DNA from 4 places in the Bradyrhizobium sp. WSM2793 genome. Region 4 is predicted to be linked to each of the others. Evidence: predicted binding sites of a transcription regulator. Region 4 holds the regulator's gene; each other region holds the start of a gene.

Region 1 (5,252 bases), on a different contig from region 4:
ATCTCGCAGCGCGTCCCTATACAAAGGCGCCGGTCGCGCCCCCCGCTCCGATCTATACCTGGACCGGCTTCTACCTCGGTGTGCAGGGCGGTGGTGCCTGGGGCCGCAGCGACGAAACCTTCTTTGGCGGTCCGAATACGGCGCTCTTTGCGGGAAGTCAGAACTACGACACCACCGGCGGCTTTGTCGGTGGCGTGGTCGGCTACAACTGGCAGGCGGCCAACTGGGTGTTCGGCATCGAGGGCGACTATCATTGGGCTGACATCAACGGTCGTTCGGCCGAGATCAATGCCGGCCTCGGCGACACCTATTTCACGAGAATCCGCGGCTTCGGCGACATCAAGGGCCGTCTCGGCTACTCGACCGGCCCCGCTCTCTTCTTCGTCAGCGGCGGCGCTGCGGTCGGCGACATTCAGCATCGCTACGATGGCGTCCCCGGAAACGTCTTCATCCAGAACAACACCCGCTGGGGTTGGACCGTCGGCGCCGGCGCGGAATACATGTTCGCTCCGAACTGGTCGGCCAAGGTCGAATACAACTATATCGATTTCGGCAAGAGCACGATTCAGTACAGCCCCGTCGTGACCAACCGGTCCGAGTGGACCGATACCGTCCACACGGTCAAGGCAGGCGTGAATTATCACTTCAACTGGGGTGCGCAGGGCGTCGCGCGGTACTGATATTCCTCTGACATCATTGACGTCTAAGGCCGGCCTCGCGCCGGCCTTTTTCGTTTGGCGAGACATGAACGGGGGGCAATAAGTCAGTAACCATCACCTTTTCGACTGCTGTGGCTTTTCGGAGACACAACTTGCGGCTTTAGTGGTGTAAGCACGGCGTTAGTTGGGCCGTTGAGTCCGCTGCCCTTCCGGTCAGGAAGGCAACAACAGAAACTGGGACTGGGATTAGTTGAAAATGAAGAAGGTTTTGTTGGCTTCGGCCTGTTTGTTCGCTCTCGCTGCGCCCGCTTCGGCGGCCGACCTCGCAGCCCGCCCCTACACCAAGGCTCCGATCGCTCCGGCGGCTGCCGTCTACAACTGGACCGGCTTCTATCTCGGTATCGTCGGTGGCGGCGCCTGGGAAAACGCTTCCGGCGACCCGAAGATGAAGGGTGGCTTCGTCGGCGGCACCGCCGGCTACAACTGGCAGGCCGGCAACGTCGTGTTCGGCATCGAGGCCGATGGTTCCTGGGCTGACGTCAGCGCCTCGGCGACTGCTCTCGGCATCACCGTGTCGTCCAAGACCGACGCGCTCGGCACCGTCCGCGGCCGCATCGGCTGGGCCGTCAACAACGTGCTGTTCTACGGCACCGGTGGTTACGCCTGGATCGACAACAAGGTCAGCGTCAGCGCGCTCGGCGTGACTGTCTCCGACAGCAAGTTCCACTCGGGCTGGACCGTCGGCGCCGGCGTCGAGGCGTTCTTCGCTCCGCAGTGGTCGGTCAAGGGCGAGTACCTCTATCGCAGCCTCGGCGGCGAGACCTACTTCTCCGGTCTCGGCGCTCCGGTCACCACCGGCACGCTCAACTTCCACACCGTGCAGGTCGGCGTGAACTATCACTTCGGCGCCCCCGTGGTCGCCAAGTACTAAGCTACACTTCAACGCCTCGCGTTACGAAAGGCCGGCCTCGCGCCGGCCTTTTTGTTTTTTGCGCGCCAACCGGCCCGCTCGCGTTTTCGCAGAGATGTGGCCCCCGGGTGACACAACCTTTGGCTTTAATGGTGTAAAGCAATGACATTAGTCGGGTCATAGGTCCGCTGGCTCTTCCGCTTTTCGGAAGTCCAGAAAGAGAAACGGAACTGGGGAATGGATATGAAGAAGCTTTTGCTGGCTTCGGCCAGCTTGTTCGCACTTAGCGCGTTGGCACCCGCCTCGGCGGCCGATTTGGCGGCCCGCCCCTACACCAAGGCTCCGGTCGCGCCGATCGCGATGTACAATTGGAGCGGTTTCTACATCGGTATCAACGGCGGCGGCGCCTCGAGCCGCAACTGCTGGGACGTCAACAATATCTTCGGCATTGCCGGTCCGGACACGGCTGAAGGCTGTCACAATGCGACCGGCGGCGTCGTCGGCGGCCAGGTCGGTTATCGCTGGCAGTCGGCCAATTGGGTGTTCGGCCTCGAAGCTCAGGGCGACTGGGCCAACCTGAAGGGCTCGAATACGAGCTTGGTGCTTGGCCCGCTGGTCAACCAGACCAAGATCGACGCAATTGGCCTGTTCACCGGCCAGGTCGGCTATGCCTGGAACAACGTGCTCTGGTACGTGAAGGGTGGCGCGGCCGTCACGCACGCCAAATATAACGGTCTGCTGGGTGGCGTCGTCCTCGACAGCGCGAGCGAGACCCGCTGGGGTGGCGCGGTCGGCACCGGCATCGAATTCGGCTTCGCACCGAACTGGTCCGTGGCGATCGAATACGACCATCTGTTCATGGGCAAGCGCAACAACTCGTTCACGATCCTCGGCGTCAACGACCGCATCGACCGGATCAAGCAGGACGTCGACATGGGCACCGTCCGCCTCAACTACACCTTCGGCGGCCCCGTGGTCGCCCGGTATTGATCTGAAGTCCTGATCGCTACCGACGTGCCATCGTCACGAAAGGCCGGCCTTGCGCCGGCCTTTTTGTTTTCGCGGCACCTTGCCGCGCAGTTCCGAAAAGCTCCTGCTGCCAGATGCCGCCAGCGCGCCAACATTCCGTTGACGATTCGCAAGTCCCACTGGAAATCCGTCTCCGTTCTTCCTACGTTCGCTGACAACCCCATCGGCGCCGATCCCGGTTCCGGGCGAGCGCGCCTTTTTTATTGGCGCGGTCGCGCACCCATGGGATTCCTTGAGGGCAACTCGGATGGATGAAGTGATCAAGGCGAAGCGCCAACAACAGAACGCGGGCTCCAGCCTGCGCGCAATTACGATCCGTGGCGCGCGCGAGCACAACCTCAAGAACATCGACGTCGAGATTCCCCGCGACAAGCTGGTGGTGTTCACCGGCCTCTCCGGCTCCGGCAAATCCTCGCTCGCCTTCGACACCATCTACGCCGAGGGCCAGCGCCGCTACGTCGAATCGCTGTCGGCCTATGCGCGCCAGTTCCTCGAGATGATGCAGAAGCCTGATGTCGACCAGATCGACGGCCTGTCGCCGGCGATCTCGATCGAGCAGAAGACGACGTCGAAGAACCCGCGCTCCACCGTCGGCACCGTGACCGAGATCTACGACTACATGCGCCTGCTCTGGGCGCGCGTCGGCGTGCCCTATTCGCCGGCCACCGGCCTGCCGATCGAGAGCCAGACCGTGTCGCAAATGGTCGACCGCGTGCTGGCGCTGCCCGAGGGCACCCGCCTCTATCTGCTCGCGCCGGTCGTGCGCGGCCGCAAGGGCGAGTACCGCAAGGAGCTCGCCGAATGGCTCAAGAAGGGCTTTCAGCGCGTCAAGATCGACGGCACTTTCCATGAGCTCGCCGAAGCGCCTGTTCTCGACAAGAAATTCCCGCACGACATCGACGTCGTGGTCGACCGCATCGTGGTGCGCGCCGACATCGGCCAGCGCCTCGCAGAGAGCTTTGAGACCGCGCTGAAGCTTGCCGAGGGCCTTGCCGTCGTCGAGTTCGCCGACGCACCCGCGGCCGCGCCCGCGGAAGAGAAAAAGAAGACCGCCAAGATCCACGACAAGAGCGGACCCGAGCGCATCCTGTTCTCGGAAAAGTTCGCCTGCCCGGTCTCCGGCTTCACCATTCCCGAGGTCGAGCCGCGCCTGTTCTCGTTCAACAACCCCTACGGCGCCTGTCCAGCCTGCGGCGGCCTCGGCGTCGAGCAGCATGTCGACGAGGATCTCGTCATCCCCGACAAGGAGCTCGCCATCGGCAAGGGCGCGATTGCGCCCTGGGCCAAATCGTCCTCGCCCTATTACGTGCAGACGCTGACCGCGCTCGGCAAGCACTACAAGTTCACGCTGACCACCAAGTGGAAGGACCTGGCCAAGAAGACTCAGAACGCCATCCTCCACGGCTCCGGCGAGGACGAGATCAAGTTCTCCTACGAGGACGGGGTGCGCTCCTACGACACCAAGAAGCCGTTCGAGGGCGTCATCACCAACATCAACCGCCGCTACCGCGAGACCGAGAGCGAGTGGGCGCGTGAGGAGCTGGCGAAGTATTTCCACGACGTGCCCTGCGAGGGCTGCAAGGGCTTTCGGCTCAAGCCCGAGGCGCTCTGCGTCAAGATCGGCGGCAAGCATATCGGCGAGATTTCCGAGCTGTCCGTGAAGGGCGCCGGTGCATGGTTCGAGACCGTGCCTGACGCGCTGAACGCGCAGCAGAACGAGATCGCCGGCCGCATCCTGAAGGAAATCCGCGAGCGCCTCACCTTCCTGCTCGACGTCGGCCTCAACTACCTCACGCTGTCGCGCTCCTCCGGCACGTTGTCCGGCGGCGAGAGCCAGCGCATCCGCCTGGCCTCGCAGATCGGCTCGGGCCTGACGGGCGTGCTCTACGTGCTGGACGAGCCCTCGATCGGCCTGCACCAGCGCGACAACGCCCGCCTGCTCGACACCCTCAAGCGACTGCGCGACCTCGGCAACACCGTGATCGTGGTCGAGCATGACGAGGACGCCATCCTGCTCGCCGACCACGTCCTCGACATCGGCCCCGGCGCCGGCATGCATGGCGGCAACATCATTGCCGAAGGCACGCCCGCCGAGATCATGCGCAACCCGAAATCGCTGACCGGCAAGTACCTGACCGGCGAGCTCGAGGTCGAGGTGCCGGAGCGGCGCCCGCCGAACCACCGCCGCACCATCAAGGTGGTCAACGCGCGCGGCAACAATCTCAAGAACGTCACCGCCGAAATTCCGCTCGGCCTGTTCACCGCCGTCACCGGCGTGTCCGGCGGCGGCAAGTCGACGCTGCTGATCGACACGCTGTACAAGTCCATCGCCCGCAAGCTGAACAATGCCAGCGAGGGCGCCGCCCCGCATGACCGCATCGAGGGCCTCGAGCACATCGACAAGATCATCGATATCGACCAGTCGCCGATCGGCCGCACCCCGCGCTCGAACCCTGCAACCTATACCGGCGCCTTTACGCCGATCCGCGAATGGTTCGCCGGCCTGCCCGAGTCCAAGGCGCGCGGCTACGAGCCCGGCCGCTTCTCCTTCAACGTCAAGGGCGGCCGCTGCGAGGCCTGCCAGGGCGACGGCGTCATCAAGATCGAGATGCACTTCCTGCCCGACGTCTACGTCACCTGCGACGTCTGCAAGG
Region 2 (5,252 bases), on a different contig from region 4:
GCGGCAACCGCATCAAGGCCCGCATCGTCTGGGAGCCCTCGAACTCCAACGTGTTCGTCACCAAGCCCGGCCCGTTCACCGATCTCGCGGTGTCCGCGATCGAGGAGGTGACGAGGCGGAAGCCCGAGCTGTCGACGTCAGGCGGCACGTCGGACGCGCGCTTCATCTCGAGCTATTGCCCGGTGATCGAATTCGGGCTGGTCGGCCAGACCATGCATCAGGTCGATGAGCGGGTGCCGGTTAAGGATCTGGAGAAGCTGACGCAGGTCTATCGCGGGATTTTGACGCGGTATTTTGCTTAATACTCCGCTGTCATCGCCCGGCCAGTGCGCAATTGCGCACTAGGACCGGGCGATCCAGTATTCCAGAGACGATAGTGATCGAACCGAAAGGCCGCGGCGTACTGGATGCCCCGGTCAAGCCGGGGCATGACAGCGAGGGTGTGGAGAGAGCGCGCAGTCTCTGCGCTCTCACACCTCTAATAATCCACCTTCATCAGATACAGCCCATCCGGCGGGGCGACGATGCCGCAGGCGGCGCGGTTGCGCGCCTCCAGCGCTGCGGAGAGATCGTCGGCGGTCCAGCGGCCCTCGCCGACCCAGACCAGCGAGCCCACCATCGAGCGCACCTGGCTGTGCAGGAACGAGCGCGCCGAGGTGACAATGGTGATGTCGCGGCCGTCACGCAGCACGTCGAGCTGGTCGAGCGTCTTCTCCGGCGATTTGGCCTGGCACTCGGTGTCGCGGAACGTGGTGAAATCGTGCTTGCCGAGCAGGCGCTGTGCCGCCGCATGCATCGCGTCGGCATCGAGCCGGCGCGGCACGCGCCAGGCGTGGCCGATGTCGAGCGCGAGATTGGCGCGGGTGTTGACGATGCGGTAGCGGTAGTGGCGCTTCACCGCCGAGAAGCGCGCCTCGAAGGTGTCAGGCACGATCTCCGTCTCCAGCACCGCGATCGGATGCGGGCGCAGATGCGCGTTGAGCCCGTCGCGAAACCGGCCCGGCGGAAACTGCTTGTCGATGTCGACATGCGCGACCTGGCCACGCGCGTGCACGCCGGCATCGGTGCGGCCGGCGCCGTGCACCCGCAAATCCGCGCCGGTCATCGCCTTCACGGCCGCCTCCAGCGCACCCTGCACCGAGGGCAGCGTGTCCTGCACCTGCCAGCCGAAGAACGGCGCGCCGTCATATTCGATGGTGAGCTTGTAGCGGGGCATCGCTGATTAGTTGAACCTCGCTCCCGCCTTCAACGGCACGCCGCGCAGGAAGTCCGCGGCCTGCATCCGGCCCTTACCTTCGCGCTGGAGCTCGATGATGCGGATGGCGCCCTCGCCGCAGGCGATGGTGAGCTTGTCATCGAGCACTTCGCCCGGCGCGCCCGACCCCTTTACCAATTCACACCGCAGGATCTTGACGCGCGCATTCTCGCTGACGCCGGCAAGCTCGGCCCAGGCGCCGGGAAACGGCGACAAGCCGTGGATGTGGCGCAGCACCGCGCGCGCCGGCCTGGTCCAGTCGATCCGCGCCTCGGCCTTGTCGATCTTGGCGGCGTAGGTGACGCCGTCCTCGCTCTGCTTCTTGAGCTGGAGCCCATCGCGGGCGAGCGCGGCCATCGCGCGCACCATGAGATCGGCGCCGAGGCGGGAGAGACGATCGTGCAAATCGAGTGCAGTCATGTTGTCAGTGATCGCGAGGCGCTCGGCCATGGCGACATCGCCGGTATCCAAACCGACATCCATCCTCATCACCATCACGCCGCTCTCGGCATCATCAGCCATGATCGCGCGGTTGATCGGCGCTGCGCCGCGCCAGCGCGGCAGCAGCGAGGCATGCAGATTGTAGCAGCCGAGCTTTGGCGCATCGAGGATCGCCTGCGGCAGGATCATGCCGTAGGCGACGACCACGGCGGCATCGGCATCGAGCGCGCTGAACTCGTCGAGCGCTTCCTGGGTCTTCAGCGTCTTCGGCGTCAGCACGGGAATGCCGAGCTTTCGCGCAGCCTCTTCGACCGGGGTTGGCTGCAATTGCAGGCCGCGCCGCCCGCCGGGCTTCGGCGCGCGGGTGTAGACGGCGACGATCTCGTGGCCATGCGCGACCAGCTCGAGCAGCGTCGGCACGGAGAAATCGGGCGTGCCCATGAAGATCAGGCGGAGGGGCATGACAAGGACTCGATGCGTTCCCTCCCCCTTGTGGGGGAGGGCTAGGGAGAGGGGTGCCACACGACGCGCTCTTTCGGGACAAGCGTTCGCGGCACGCACTCGATTCAGATGACGGATAGACTTCCGCCTGGGCTACCCCTCTCCCCCGCCCTCCCCCCTTGTGGGGGAGGGAGCGCAGGGGAATGCGGGCAGCACCAAAACTCACTCCGCGCGCTTGGCGGCTTTCTCGAACTTCTTCATGACGCGGTCGCGCTTGAGCTTCGACAGATAGTCGACGAACAGGACACCGTTGAGGTGGTCGATCTCGTGCTGGATGCAGGTGGCATAGAGGCCTTCGGCGTCCTCCTCGTGCAGCTTGCCGTCGAGATCGGTGAAGCGGACGCGCACCTTCGCAGGGCGCTCGACCTCCTCGTAATATTCGGGGATCGAGAGGCAGCCTTCCTCGTAAGTGGACAGCTCCTCGGACGAGGCGATGATCTCGGGATTGATGAAGACGCGCGGAAGCGGCGTGGTCTCGCCGTTCTCGTCGCGCTTGGCGAGGTCCATGGTGATCAGCCGCAGCGGCTGCGCGATCTGGATCGCGGCGAGGCCAATGCCGGGCGCGTCGTACATGGTCTCGAACATGTCGTCGGCAAGCTTGCGGATCTCCGAGGTGACCTTCTCGATCGGCTTGGAGACCAGACGCAGCTGCCTGTCGGGCAGGATGATGATTTCTCTGAGGGCCATGGCCGCGATTTAAGCCCCGCGCCGGGTGCGGTCAATGCGGCCGGGAACCCCGTTAACTCTCCGCTAACCATAAAACTTCGCTTTTCGTTACCCATGAAAATTAGGGGACCGTTAACCGTCAACGTTCCCTCTTCGTTCGCGGGAGCCAGCGAATCGGCTAGAACGGCGGCATGAACGAGATCATTTTCATGTTGGGCGACTGGCCGGTGCGCACGATCGATGCGCTGATCGGCTTCGGCGCGCTCGTCCTCATCCTCCTGGTGGTCATCGCCGTCGTGATCGCCCGCTCGGGCCGACGCGGCGCGGAACTCGCGATGGCGCATGCGATCCGGGCCGACGAGCTCGAGGAGCGCCTCAGCGAGGTGCTGCGCGCCCAGAGCGAATCCTCAGGGCGGGTCGACGCCATGACCCAGGCGCTGGCGGGACGCCAGGCCGAGATGGCACGCGCGGTCAACGAGCGGCTGGATTCGGTGACCCATCGCGTCGGCCAGTCGATGGAACATTCGACCCGCAACACCCTGGAGAGCCTCCGCGCACTGCACGAGCGGCTCGGCATCATCGACAGCGCCCACAAGAACCTCACCGATCTCACCACCCAGGTCACGACCCTGCGCGACGTGCTCGCCAACAAGCAGTCGCGCGGCGCCTTCGGCCAGGCGCGGATGGAGGCGATCGTCCAGGACGGTCTTCCAAAGGGCGCCTACGAGTTCCAGTTCACGCTCTCGACGGGAAAGCGGCCGGACTGCGTCGTGTTCCTGCCCGACCAGCGCCCGCTCTGCATCGACGCGAAATTTCCGCTGGAGGCGATGACGGCGCTGCACGACGCCCGCACCGACGAGGAGCGGCGCGTTGCCACGCAGCGGCTGCGCGGCGACGTGATGAAGCATGTCAGCGACATCGCGGAAAAATACCTCGTCACCGGCGAGACCCAGGAGATGGCGCTGATGTTCGTGCCGTCGGAATCGGTCTACGCCGAAATCCACGACGGTTTCGACGACGTGATCCAGAAGGCCTATCGCGCCCGCGTGGTGCTGGTGTCGCCCTCGCTCTTGATGCTCGCAATCCAGGTGATGCAGCAGATCATGAAGGACGCGCGCATGCGCGATGCCGCCGACCAGATTCAGACTGAAGTGATCAAGCTCGGCGACGATCTGGGACGCCTCAGGGATCGCGTGGTCAAATTGCAGAAACACTTTTCCGATGCGAACGAGGACGTCCGCCAGATCCTGATCTCCGCCGACAAGATCGAGAAGCGTGCCGGAAGGATTGAGGAGCTCGATTTCAGCAAGAGCGATGCGGAAGGGCCGCGGCTGGTGGCGACGGGCGCAAGTGAGCTGTTCCCGCGGAAGCTCCAGGCGGGGGAGTAATTCTCTTCTGAGATCAGGTACGCTGCCAGTCCAATTTCACTGTCGTCGCCCGGCTTGACCGGGCGACCCAGTATCCCAGAGACGGCAGATGAGCCCTCGCTGCTACTACGTGTACATTCTCGCCAGCAAGATTGGCGGAACGCTCTACATTGGCATCACCAACGACCTCATCCGCCGGGTCGCACAACACAAGCTGAAGCTCATCGAGAGCTTCACGAAAGACTACGGCGTCGTGAGGCTGGTCTACTTCGAGCAGTTCGATGACCCCGAGAATGCGATCAAGCGGGAAAAGCGCCTGAAGAAGTGGAAGCGTGATTGGAAGATCGCGCTGATCGAGAAGGACAATCCGGACTGGAACGATCTCTATCCGGAGATTGCAGGTCCTCCATAACTCCGGCCTCTGGAATACTGGGTCGCCCGGTCAAGCCGGGCGACGACACCTCACTTGTGGCCCCCAGAATCTGCTAACACCGTCCCATGACCGCTCCCGACGCGACCTCCCCCGCCGCGACCTCCGCCCCCGCCGCCTCCTGGCGCGACAGCCTTGCCGTTTACCTGCAGCCGCGGGTGCTGATCGTGCTGTTTCTCGGCTTCTCTTCCGGCCTGCCGCTGGCGTTGTCGGGCTCGACGCTGCTGGTGTGGATGCGCGAGGCCGGGGTTGACTTGAAGACGATCGGGCTGTTCGCGCTGGTCGGCACGCCCTACACGCTGAAATTCCTGTGGGCCCCGCTGGTGGATGCGCTGCACGTGCCGCTGTTCACCCGGGCGTTCGGGCGGCGGCGCGGCTGGCTGGTGTTTTCGCAACTACTGCTGATCGTCGCGATCCTGCTGCTGGCGATGACCGACCCGGCCAGCTCGCCGTTCTACGTCGCGCTGGGCGCGCTGCTGGTGGCGACGACGTCGTCGACGCAGGACATCGTGGTCGACGCCTTCCGCGTCGAGAGCCTGCCGGAGAGCGAGCAGGCCGCCGGCATGGCGGCTTACGTTGCGGCCTACCGCAT
Region 3 (5,252 bases), on a different contig from region 4:
ACTGACGGGACTCTCCGTCATGCTGGGCGCCTGCAACACCACCGGCGAGATCGTCACCCAGACGGTGCCGACCGACTATCGCCAGCGCCACCCGATCGCGGTGCAGGAAGGCAAGAAATCGATCGTGATCTTCGTCGGCAAGGCGAGGGGTGGCCTGTCGGCCGCACAGCATTCGGACGTCGCGGGCATCGCCCGGGACTGGGTGCGAGAAGGCACCGGCTCCGTCGTCGTCGACGTTCCCGTCGACAGCGCGAATTCGCGCGCGGCGGCTGCGACCTATCGGGAAATCCGTTCCGTGCTCGCATCCGGCGGCGTGCCGTCGCGTGCCATCGTCCAGCACCCCTATCGCCCTGAGGATCCCGGGCTGCTGCCCACCATCCGTCTGAGCTATTCGAAGATCGCCGCGGTCGCCGGCCCTTGCGGGCTGTGGCCGGAAGACCTCGGTCCCAACATCCTCGATCCCGGCTACAACGAGAATCGGCCCTACTTCAATCTGGGCTGCGCCAGCCAGCGTAATCTCGCCGCGATGATCGACAATCCGGCCGACCTCGAGCAGCCTCGATCCGAGACGCCGGCCTATACCGCGCGGCGCGACATCGCCTTTGATCGCTATCGCAAGGGCACTGCGATCTCGACTCCCAATTCCGAGGCCGACAAGGCCAAGCTCAGCGACACAGGCAAATGACGGGCATTCACGACGAAGAAGCGGACGATCCGCAGCACCCCGAGGAACACATTGCGCCGGTTCCCCGCATCTCGGTGCAGGCTTTTTGCGAGACCGAGAAGACGCTCGCCGCGGTGACCGCGGCAGGGCAGGACCGCCGGCTCGCCAAGGCGCACCTCACCGCCAAGGACGGTGGCCTTGCCGCGGCGATCGAAGTCTATGAATCGATGCCGACGCCGAACGTGATCGTGATCGAATCCGACGGTACGCGCGACATCCTCGAGGGACTGGACGACCTCGCCGGCGTCTGCGACCCCGGCACCCGCGTGGTCGTGATCGGCAATCCCAACGACACCGCGCCCTATCGCGAGCTGGTGCGTCGCGGCGTCAACGACTATGTGGTGGGACCGGTCGAGACCCTCGATGTCGTCCGCTCGATCTGCAGCCTGTTCTCGGCCTCCGAGGCCATCATCACCGGCCGGGTCATCGCGGTGGTCGGCGCCAAGGGCGGCGTCGGCGCCTCCACGGTCGCGCACAATGTGGCCTGGACCATCGCGCGTGACCTCGCGCTCGATTCCGTCGTGATCGACCTCGACCTCGCCTTTGGCACCGCGGGCCTCGACTACAACCAGGACCCCGTGCAGGGCATCGCCAACGCGGTGCTGTCGCAGGACCGGCCGGACACGGCGCTGATGGAGCGCCTGCTCTCCAAATGCACCGAGCGCCTCAGCCTGCTCGCGGCGCCTGCCACCCTCGACCGCGTCTATGATTTCGGCGCCGAAGCTTTCGACGCCGTGTTCGACACGCTGCGCATGACCACGCCCTGCATCGTGCTCGACGTTCCCCACCAATGGTCCGGCTGGACGCGGCGCGCACTGGTGAACGCCGACGACATCGTCATCGTGGCCGAGCCCGATCTCGCCAATTTGCGCAACACCAAGAACATGCTGAGCGTGCTGAAGGCGGCGCGGCCGAACGACCGGCCGCCGTTGTACTGCCTCAACCAGGTCGGCATGCACAAGCGCGCGGAGATCGAGGTCAAGGCGTTCGCCAAGACGATGGAAAGCCAGCCGATCGCGGTGATCCCGTTCGATTCGAAACTGTTCTCCACCGCAGCCAATAACGGCCAGATGATCGCGGAGGTCTCCAAGAGCCACCGCACCACCGAGCTGTTCCAGAACATGGCGAACCGCCTCGCCGGGCGCGGCGAGGTGAAGAAGCCGAAGCGCTCGCTGCTCGGACCGCTGCTGAAGAAGCTGAAGGGCAAGTCAAGCCGCAACTCGGCGCCGCATCGCAAGGCGTCGTAAGCGTACACCAAGAGGGGCGGATTACTTGTCCGCCCGCTGCTGCTTCTTCGCCAGCAGCTGCCGCAGCGCCGCGACCTTGGCCGTGGCCTGGTCCGGCGGCAAATCTGCCTTCACGAGGATTTCGGCCTCGGCCTCGCGGCCCTGCAACCCCAGCACGAGCGCGAGATTGGCGCGGACCCGCGCATCGTTCTGATTGCGCTGATAAGCGCGGCCGAGCACCTGTTCGGCCTTCGGCAAATTGTTTTGCAGCATATAGGACAGGCCGAGATTGGACAGCACGGTCGGCTCGTCCGGCACGATCTTCAACGCCGCGGCATAATATTGCTGCGCCTCCTCGTTGCGGCCGAGCTGATCGAGCGCGGCACCCTGCGCCGACAGGATGCGCCAGTCCGGATCCTCCGGCGTATGCGCGCGGCTGAGGACGTCGAAGGCCTGCTGGAAATTGCCGCTGTCGGCGAGCGCGCGGCCATAGCCGGCGAGCAGCGCCTTGTTGCTGGGATGGGCGAGCACCGCCTGCTCCATGACCGCAACCGCCTGCGCGCGCTGGCCGGACTCGCGCAGCGCCTTGCCGTAGGCGAGCGCAACGTTGGGATCACTGGGCTTGGCGCGATAGCGCTCGCGCAACGCATCCATTTCCGGCTTGGCATCGGCCTTGACGGCCGTTTCCGATCTGACACCGAGCGCGCCGGTCACATCCTCGATGCCGGCGGTCTGACAGCCACCCAAGGCGAGCACCAGAAGTGCGGGAAGCAGCAATCTCGCCGGGGGAGAGGCGAGGGACGAACGCTTGGACATACTCTGATCACTCGGCAACTGATCAGAGATGCTTACCGATTAACGCTAAATTCCCGTTAAGGACGCAGCTTGGGAGATCTCAAAGCATGATCCGGAAAAGTGCGCAGCGGTTTTCCGAAAAGATCATGCTTGAACAACAACCTAAAGCGCGATGCGATTCATCCTCATCGCGTCGCGCTTTAGTCGGTGAACTCGGCACCGAATTCGCAGCCGATGCGCCAGCGCAGGCGGCACTGGCGGGAATAATCGGGTGCGAAGATGATGGTGAATTGCGGCGGCACTTCCAGGAATTCCGCCACCACTTTCACGCCGCCATCCGAAATATCGGTGATCGTGCAGTCCCGCGGCAGCGAGCCCGCGCCAAAATGGATCTTGGCGAGCCGGCTGCATACCCGACGTTCGCTTCTCCGGCGATTTGCAAGCATTTGAATTGTTCACCCGTTAGACCACGGCCCATCCCGCAGCCTTAGGAGTAGCGGACATTCGTTGGAATGTGCTGAGGACAGAAGCTGGCATTCGAGGCTTAGTGTCGGCGTGGTGTTTACGTTTGGTTAGGGCTTGCTCCCCGTCCCAGATCGTTCCCGTATTGTTCTTGCGGAAACGGCCCGCCTCTGCTACCCCTAATTGTGCGAGAGGGGCAGGCTGGTTTGAGCATGGTTCAGCGGGTTTCCACCGTCGCCTTTGAGGGGATCGAGGCCCGTGCGGTCGACGTGCAGGTGCAGGTCGCGCCGGGCCTGCCGGCCTTCGCCATCGTCGGCCTGCCGGACAAGGCGGTGTCGGAGGCGCGCGAGCGGGTGCGCTCGGCGCTGATCGCCTCCGGCCTGGCGCTGCCGGCGCGGCGGATCATCGTCAATCTGGCGCCGGCCGACCTGCCGAAGGAAGGCAGTCATTACGACCTGCCGATCGCACTCGGCCTGATGGCGGCGATCGGCGCGATCCCGCCGGATGCGCTGACCGGCTTCACCGTGCTCGGCGAGCTCGGCCTCGACGGCTCGATCGCGCCCGTGGCCGGCGTTCTTCCCGCCGCGTTCGGCGCCAATATGCGCGAGGAAGGGCTGATCTGCCCGGTCTCGTGCGGCTCCGAAGCGGCGTGGGCGAGCCCGGACATCCAGATCATCGCGGCAAGCTCGTTGATCCAGATCGCCAACCACTTCAAGGGCACGCAGGTGCTGTCGCGGCCATCACCGAAGGTGCATGAGCCCGCCGCCTCGACGCTCGACCTGCGCGACATCAAGGGTCAGGAAAGCGCCAAGCGCGCGCTGGAGATCGCCGCCGCCGGCGGGCATCATCTGCTCATGATCGGCGCGCCCGGCGCCGGCAAGTCGATGCTGGCGGCGCGCCTGCCCTCGATCCTGCCGCCGCTGTCACCGAGCGAACTGCTCGAGGTCTCGATGATCGCCTCCGTCGCCGGCGAGATCGAGGGCGGCGCGCTGACCGCGCGGCGGCCGTTCCGCTCGCCGCATCATTCCGCCAGCATGGCCGCGCTCACCGGCGGCGGCATGCGCGCAAAGCCCGGCGAGATCTCGCTGGCGCATCAGGGCGTGCTGTTCCTCGACGAATTGCCGGAGTTCGATCCGCGCGTGCTGGATTCACTGCGGCAGCCGCTGGAGAACGGCGAAGTCGCGGTGTCGCGCGCCAATCACCGCGTCACCTACCCTGCCCGCTTCATGCTGGTCGCGGCGATGAATCCGTGCCGCTGCGGCAACGCGTTCGAGCCGGGCTATGCCTGCAAGCGCGGCCGCGTCGACCGCTGCACCGGCGACTATCAGGCGCGCATCTCCGGCCCGCTGATGGACCGCATCGACCTGCGCATCGAAGTGCCGGCCGTGACCGCGGCGGATCTGATCCTGCCACCGCCGGCGGAAGGCTCCGCCGAGGTCGCCGCCCGCGTGGCCGCGGCGCGCGACATTCAGCTCGCGCGTTATGCCGATGCCGGCCTGCCCAAGGTTCGGACCAATGCCGAGGCCCCAGCCTCCGTGCTGGAGGAGATCGCAAAGCCGGACGCGCAGGGCCAGAAGCTGCTGCGCGACGCCGCCGAGACCATGCGGCTGTCGGCGCGCGGCTATCACCGCGTGCTGCGGGTGGCGCGCACGCTGGCCGACCTCGATCGCGCCGACAAGATCGGCCGGCTGCATCTCGCCGAAGCCTTGTCCTACCGCGCACTCGCGGAGGATGTGCGGCAGATGGCTTGATCATTCCGCGCATCAACCCGGCGGTAACGAGTTTCCTTTACGCTCTGCAAACCATAAGGCCCGCTAAGTTTCGATTACGAGTTCCCGGGGCCCCGGCGAGTAGAGTGTCATGTTGCGTTTCAAGATCCTGACCTCGGTTGTTCCCTTGTTGGCGGCTGCGGTGTTCGCCCGCGCGGAGATCGGTTCGGTCTCGCATCCCTGCATCGCCCTCGGCGAAACCTCGGTCGAGCTCACCTCCCTGTTCTGGACGGCCGCCGTCCATGTCGCCTTCACCGAAGATCCCGCCCGCGCCAC
Region 4 (5,252 bases):
GACTTATGCACGTGCTGGGCAAAACCTATCTCACCAAGCAAGCCTCTCTCCTGCTTGAATTCGCAAGAACCACCTCGGATTCTGACCTTTCCGCCAAGCTGATCAGCAAGGCCGCCGACCTGAAATCCCAGGCCGATCCGCTGCCCGACAAGGATCAAGGCCCGAAGGCTCCCGACGTCGCGCTGGACGCCGGGCCGGACCGGCCGAGCGGGAGTTGAGCGATGCTGGCCGTGGCGCTCGTCATTCTCGTCCTCGCCATGGCCACCCTCCTGCCGATCGGTCTCGTTCTCTGGATCATGCCACGCCAAGCCTGAGCCTGCCTTCCATCCTGGGCTGGAAGCGGCAGGATAAATCCTGCCCGCTCCGCCATTTTGCCTCTGCCCCCGCGCTCGGCTAGAAGACTGTCGGAACATTTCATCCGAACGTGCCGAGCAGGAGTTTCGCCGTGGCCTTGATGCCGGTTTCCGACGCCCTTGCTGCGGTGCTGGCGGGTGCAGAGCCGCTGCCTGCAGAGATGGTTTCACTCGACGAAGCCTACCATCGCGTGCTCGCGCAGGACGTCGCTGCGCGGCGCACCCAGCCGCCCCAGGCGATGTCGGCGATGGACGGCTATGCCGTGCGCGCGGCCGATGCGGCAACAATGGATTCCACGCTGACAATGATCGGTGAGGTCGCGGCGGGCCGTCCGTTCACGGGAAAGGTCGGCGCCGGCGAAGCCGTGCGGATCTTCACCGGCGGCGTCGTTCCGGACGGCGCGGATGCGGTCGTGATCCAGGAGGACACGATCGCCGAAGGCAAGCACATAACGATCAAGGAAGCCGCGATCGTGGGTCGGCACATCCGCCCCGCCGGCGTCGATTTCCGCGAGGGCGACGTTCTCCTGCGCAAGGGAACCCGTCTGACGGAGCGCGATCTCGCCCTCGCCGCCGGAATGAACCACCCGCAGCTCGCCGTTTGCCGCCGTCCGAAGGTCGCGATTCTCGCCACCGGCGACGAACTGGTGATGCCGGGCTCAACGCCCGGGCACGGCCAGATCGTCTATTCCAACGGCTATGCCCTGCACGCGCTCGCCCGCAGCGAAGGCGCCGAGACCATCGACCTCGGTGTCGCCGCCGATACGCTGGAGGCCACCACCGCCGGCATCCGCCGCGCGCGCGAAAGCGGCGCCGACATCCTGGTCACGACCGGCGGCGCATCGGTCGGCGACCACGATCTGGTCCAGCAGGCGCTCAAGGACGAAGGCATCGCGATGGCGTTCTGGAAGATCGCGATGCGGCCCGGCAAGCCGATGATGCACGGGCGGTTAGGGGCGATGGGCGTCATCGGCCTGCCCGGCAATCCCGTGTCGTCCTACGTCTGCGCCTTCCTGTTCATGGTGCCGCTGATTCGCGCGCTATCAGGCCGTTCGGTGATTCATCATCATCGCGAGCGCGTCGTGCTGGGCCGCGATCTCGGCGCCAACGACCAGCGCGAGGATTATCTGCGCGCGCGCCTGGAAAAGCGCGACGATGGCGCGCTCGTCGCCCTTCCCGTCAGCCATCAGGACTCCTCTCTGCTTGCGAATCTTGCTGCAGCACAGGTACTTCTCGTGCGCGCACCGTTTGCGCCGAAGGCCGAGGCCGGCAGCCCCTGCGAGGTGCTGCGGCTCCCCGTCTGAACTGCGCCGCCACACGCATTCCGTGAGTTTCGTTCTGTTCACGGTAAATTAAGCAGTTGCGGAACACATATCGAACATATAGTGTCCGTTCATGATTTGTTTCGAGATGTAGCGGCTTATCGCTGAACTCATCGTCTCGGAATCGAACGACATCAACCGGGGGACTTTGTTCGAGATGTTAACGCGCAAACAATACGAGCTTCTGCGGTTCATCAGCGAGCGCTTGAAGGAAAGCGGCGTGCCGCCGTCCTTCGACGAGATGAAGGATGCGCTCGACCTGCGCTCGAAGTCAGGCATCCACCGCCTGATCACCGCGCTCGAGGAGCGCGGCTTCATCCGCCGCCTGCCCAACCGCGCCCGGGCCATTGAAGTGATCAAGCTGCCGGAGCTCCAGGCTGCCGCCGGCAACCGACGCGGCTTCACGCCAAGCGTCATCGAGGGCAATCTCGGCAAGCTACGCGCTAGCTCCAGCCCGTCCGCGGACGAGGGCGAGCGACCCGTTGCGGTGCCCGTGATGGGCCGCATCGCGGCCGGTACTCCGATCGAGGCTTTGCAGACCCGCAGCCACACGATCAGCGTGCCGCCCGACATGCTCGGCTCCGGCGAGCATTACGCGCTCGAAGTGCGCGGTGATTCCATGGTCGAGGCCGGCATCCTCGACGGCGACATGGCGCTGATCCAGCGCAACGAGAGCGCCGATACCGGCGACATCGTGGTGGCACTGATCGACGACGAGGAGGCCACGCTCAAGCGCTTCCGCCGCCGCGGCGCCTCGATCGCGCTGGAGCCCGCCAATGCCGCTTATGAGGTGCGCATCCTGCCGCCGAACCGCGTGAAGATTCAGGGCAAGCTGATCGGGCTTTATCGCAAGTACTGATACCGGAAGTACTCGATACTGAAGTCTTTTGCGCCTCGCGCGCGCCTTCGATCGGCCTCGCCGATCAGAGATTGGAGCGGATAACGGTCCGCTCCGGCTGGATAGTCTTTCTGGTATCGCACAGATTGTCCGGCCCCTCCTCCTTTCGCGACATCCTCGGCAGGCCGCGCGACGCAACATCGCTTCGCGGCCTTTCGAGTTCGAGGGGGACGGCCCAAATGCGCAGCTCGTTTGAGTGCAGCCGCAGCAACGCTGATCGCATCACCAGCATCGCGTTGCCGCGCAACCGCATCACTCCGCCGGTCGTTGACACGCGCGGTTGTCGAGACGCGGCTGCCAAATGCACGGAAGCCGACTTTGTTCCTAACAAATTCGGAAAAGATGGAAAAGATAATGTGATCGGGGCTCGCGGATCCCAGCCGCAGATTTGCCTACAACCGAGCAGACCGTCACGTGCTTCCACTCTGGTAGGGGCCTGCGCCTCCGAAAGAGGCGCGGGTCGCTATCTCTGCATTGAGGAGCACCCGATGTGTGACTACAGCCTGCATGCCGTCGCGACGCGCCCCGCAGAAGTCGGCGAGACGATCGTTACGACAACATTCCGCGGCACCTCGACGCGCGGCTTCGCCTCCGAAGCCGATCTCTCCGTCGCGGTCTGCCTGCTGCCGGGGACGGAGCTCGCCTTCGCCGACGACGTCCGTTACGACAACCGCTGGATCTGGACGCGCACCGTCAACTCCCGCGTCGGCAAGTTCGGCAAGATCGATCCGCACATTCCCGATCGCCATCATGACGCGATCGAATTCCCGGACGGCAAATCCGTGCTGGTGACGCAACTGGTCGAAGGCCAGCGCGCAACCGTGCTGCAACTGCCGGTGACCCAGCCGATCGGCGAGCGCGAGCACAAGCCGCAGATCATCGCCGACAGTCGCCCGACGGTCACACGACTGCCGATCGGCTGACGCCCTCCGCCCGATAGGCCGAGGGCCAGGATTGAAATGCCGTCGCCGGCCGAGGCCGGCGAGCCCGGAGGGTTTTTGTTTCATGAAATTCGATCGGCGAGCGCCGCCGCCTCGCCTCGTCGCCGCACGAAGTTTGAGCCGTGCTGCCTGAATTTTAAACGTCCGCTCCGCAGCCAAATGACCGATGCTGTCGTGGTTTGAGGCGGCGGACACGCTCGATGAAAACCTTCATTCGCGTCGTTGAACTCTGGGTGCCTGACCGGACGCGCATGCGGCTGGAATTCGGCGGCGGCCTCTACGATGAAGGGCTGTCCGCGTTCAAGGCCGTCAGCGAAGAGCTGCACTTCGGATATGACGAGGGGCTTCCAGGCAAGGCCTGGGCCTGCGGCCATCCCGTCATCCTCACGAAATTCGCCAACTCCTATTTCAAGCGAACCGATCAGGCCGTCGCGGCCGGCCTCACCTGCGGCGTGGCGGTGCCGGTGTTCGCAGGCGAATTCCTGCAAGCCGTGATGGTGCTGTTCTGCGGCGACGAGGAGGCGCATGTCGGCGCGATCGAGCTCTGGCACAACGATCCTGATCTCTCCCACGAGATGGGCCTCGTCGACGGCTATTACGGCGCGGCGGAGATGTTCGAATTCAACTCCCGCCACACCAAGTTTCCTCGCGGCTTCGGCCTGCCCGGACGCACCTGGAAGGCGGGCCTGCCGCTAATCATCAAGGACCTGCACGACGCCAAGAGCTTCCTGCGCTGGGAGGACGCCGCCAAGGTCGGGATCAATCTGGGGGTCGGCGTACCCTACCGAACCGGCACCGACCAGACCTGGGTTTTGACATTCCTCTCGGCGCAGGCAACGCCGATTGCGCGACGCTTCGAGATCTGGGTCCCGAACGAGGCCCGTTCGGCACTGGTCTTTCGCGCCGGCGATTGCAGCGCGCAGACCGACCTTGCCGCACGCTATGCGGACAAATCCATCGCCCGAGGCGAAGGCAGCATCGGCGGCGCCTGGGCCACCGGCATGCCCGCGCTCAACGACGATCTCAGCCATGACGGCTCGATCGCCGGGTCCGAGGCCTGCGCAGCCGGGCTGAACCGGATGGTGGCCCTGCCAGTCATCGGCAACGCAAGGCTCGAGGCCGTGCTGGCCTGGTATCTGTAATCGATGGCGTCAATCGTCGGCCTGCAAGTCTGTCTCCGATGGCGTTGCATCGCGGGTGCGGGGAGCCGCCTTCGGCACGAGGCTGCCGTCGAAATCACCTTCGCCGACACCGGCCGGTGACCACGGGCGGTTCGTGCCGCTCGCCCTCACCGCCTGAACCGAAAAGCCGTCGCCGCGCTGCGTCAATGCCAGCGCGCCCTGGCGAGCGAGCCGCTGCCGATCCACCACCATCGCCGCACAATCCGGCGGCGCGGGCCGCGACGTCACCACCAGCGTGGCGCGGCTGCAATCGTCCGCCAACGCGTCGATGCGCGAGGCCAGCGCGACCAGCCGTCCGTCGGCGAGCGGTGTCACGCAGCCGGACTCGTCGCACGATATGCCGCTCGCCAGCGCGCTACTGCCGGCATCGCGCGGATCGGCGTCGGCAGACAACCACTCCTTCAGCAGGAAATTGTCCTTGCCTGCCCTGATCAGATGCAAACGCCCGTCCGCGCCCCGCACCGCGACGTTCGCGCCGTCCCCGGCGATCAGGATATCGGGCTGCCGCACCGACAGCCCCCAGCCGATGGAAACCAGCAGCACCACGGCACCGCCCC

Evidence for each region. The regulator LexA, encoded in region 4, represses DNA repair genes until DNA is damaged. The targets are predictions, from matches to a motif close to TGTTCNNNNTGTGTTCNG.
Region 1: uvrA (excinuclease ABC subunit UvrA) is a predicted target of LexA. The motif match lies at 2,733-2,750, and genes of this name have one in related genera.
Region 2: A3AS_RS0127675 (DNA recombination protein RmuC) is a predicted target of LexA. The motif match lies at 3,007-3,024, and genes of this name have one in related genera.
Region 3: A3AS_RS0142655 (YifB family Mg chelatase-like AAA ATPase) is a predicted target of LexA. The motif match lies at 3,343-3,360, and genes of this name have one in related genera.

Annotation. Positions count from the first base shown of each region.
Region 1 covers NZ_KB902777.1:50,538-55,789, reverse strand. The annotation lists gene A3AS_RS0112450 (outer membrane protein) at 1-680, shown strand, start outside; gene A3AS_RS0112445 (outer membrane protein) at 916-1,590, shown strand; gene A3AS_RS0112440 (outer membrane protein) at 1,813-2,559, shown strand; gene uvrA (excinuclease ABC subunit UvrA) at 2,846-5,252, shown strand, end outside.
Region 2 covers NZ_KB902797.1:6,193-11,444, forward strand. The annotation lists gene dapE (succinyl-diaminopimelate desuccinylase) at 1-302, shown strand, start outside; gene truA (tRNA pseudouridine(38-40) synthase TruA) at 479-1,216, opposite strand; gene fmt (methionyl-tRNA formyltransferase) at 1,223-2,158, opposite strand; gene def (peptide deformylase) at 2,360-2,884, opposite strand; gene A3AS_RS0127675 (DNA recombination protein RmuC) at 3,055-4,251, shown strand; gene A3AS_RS0127680 (GIY-YIG nuclease family protein) at 4,340-4,642, shown strand; gene A3AS_RS0127685 (MFS transporter) at 4,729-5,252, shown strand, end outside.
Region 3 covers NZ_KB902851.1:133,008-138,259, forward strand. The annotation lists gene A3AS_RS0142635 (CpaD family pilus assembly protein) at 1-685, shown strand, start outside; gene A3AS_RS0142640 (AAA family ATPase) at 682-1,971, shown strand; gene A3AS_RS0142645 (tetratricopeptide repeat protein) at 1,993-2,766, opposite strand; gene A3AS_RS0142650 (PilZ domain-containing protein) at 2,946-3,191, opposite strand; gene A3AS_RS0142655 (YifB family Mg chelatase-like AAA ATPase) at 3,420-4,958, shown strand; gene A3AS_RS0142660 (hypothetical protein) at 5,068-5,252, shown strand, end outside.
Region 4 covers NZ_KB902791.1:266,700-271,951, reverse strand. The annotation lists gene A3AS_RS0124810 (hypothetical protein) at 12-218, shown strand; gene glp (gephyrin-like molybdotransferase Glp) at 446-1,657, shown strand; gene lexA (transcriptional repressor LexA) at 1,833-2,534, shown strand; gene A3AS_RS0124790 (hypothetical protein) at 2,599-2,847, opposite strand; gene A3AS_RS0124785 (hypothetical protein) at 3,062-3,496, shown strand; gene A3AS_RS0124780 (GAF domain-containing protein) at 3,715-4,656, shown strand; partial or broken gene A3AS_RS43780 (ComEC/Rec2 family competence protein) at 4,666-5,252, opposite strand, start outside.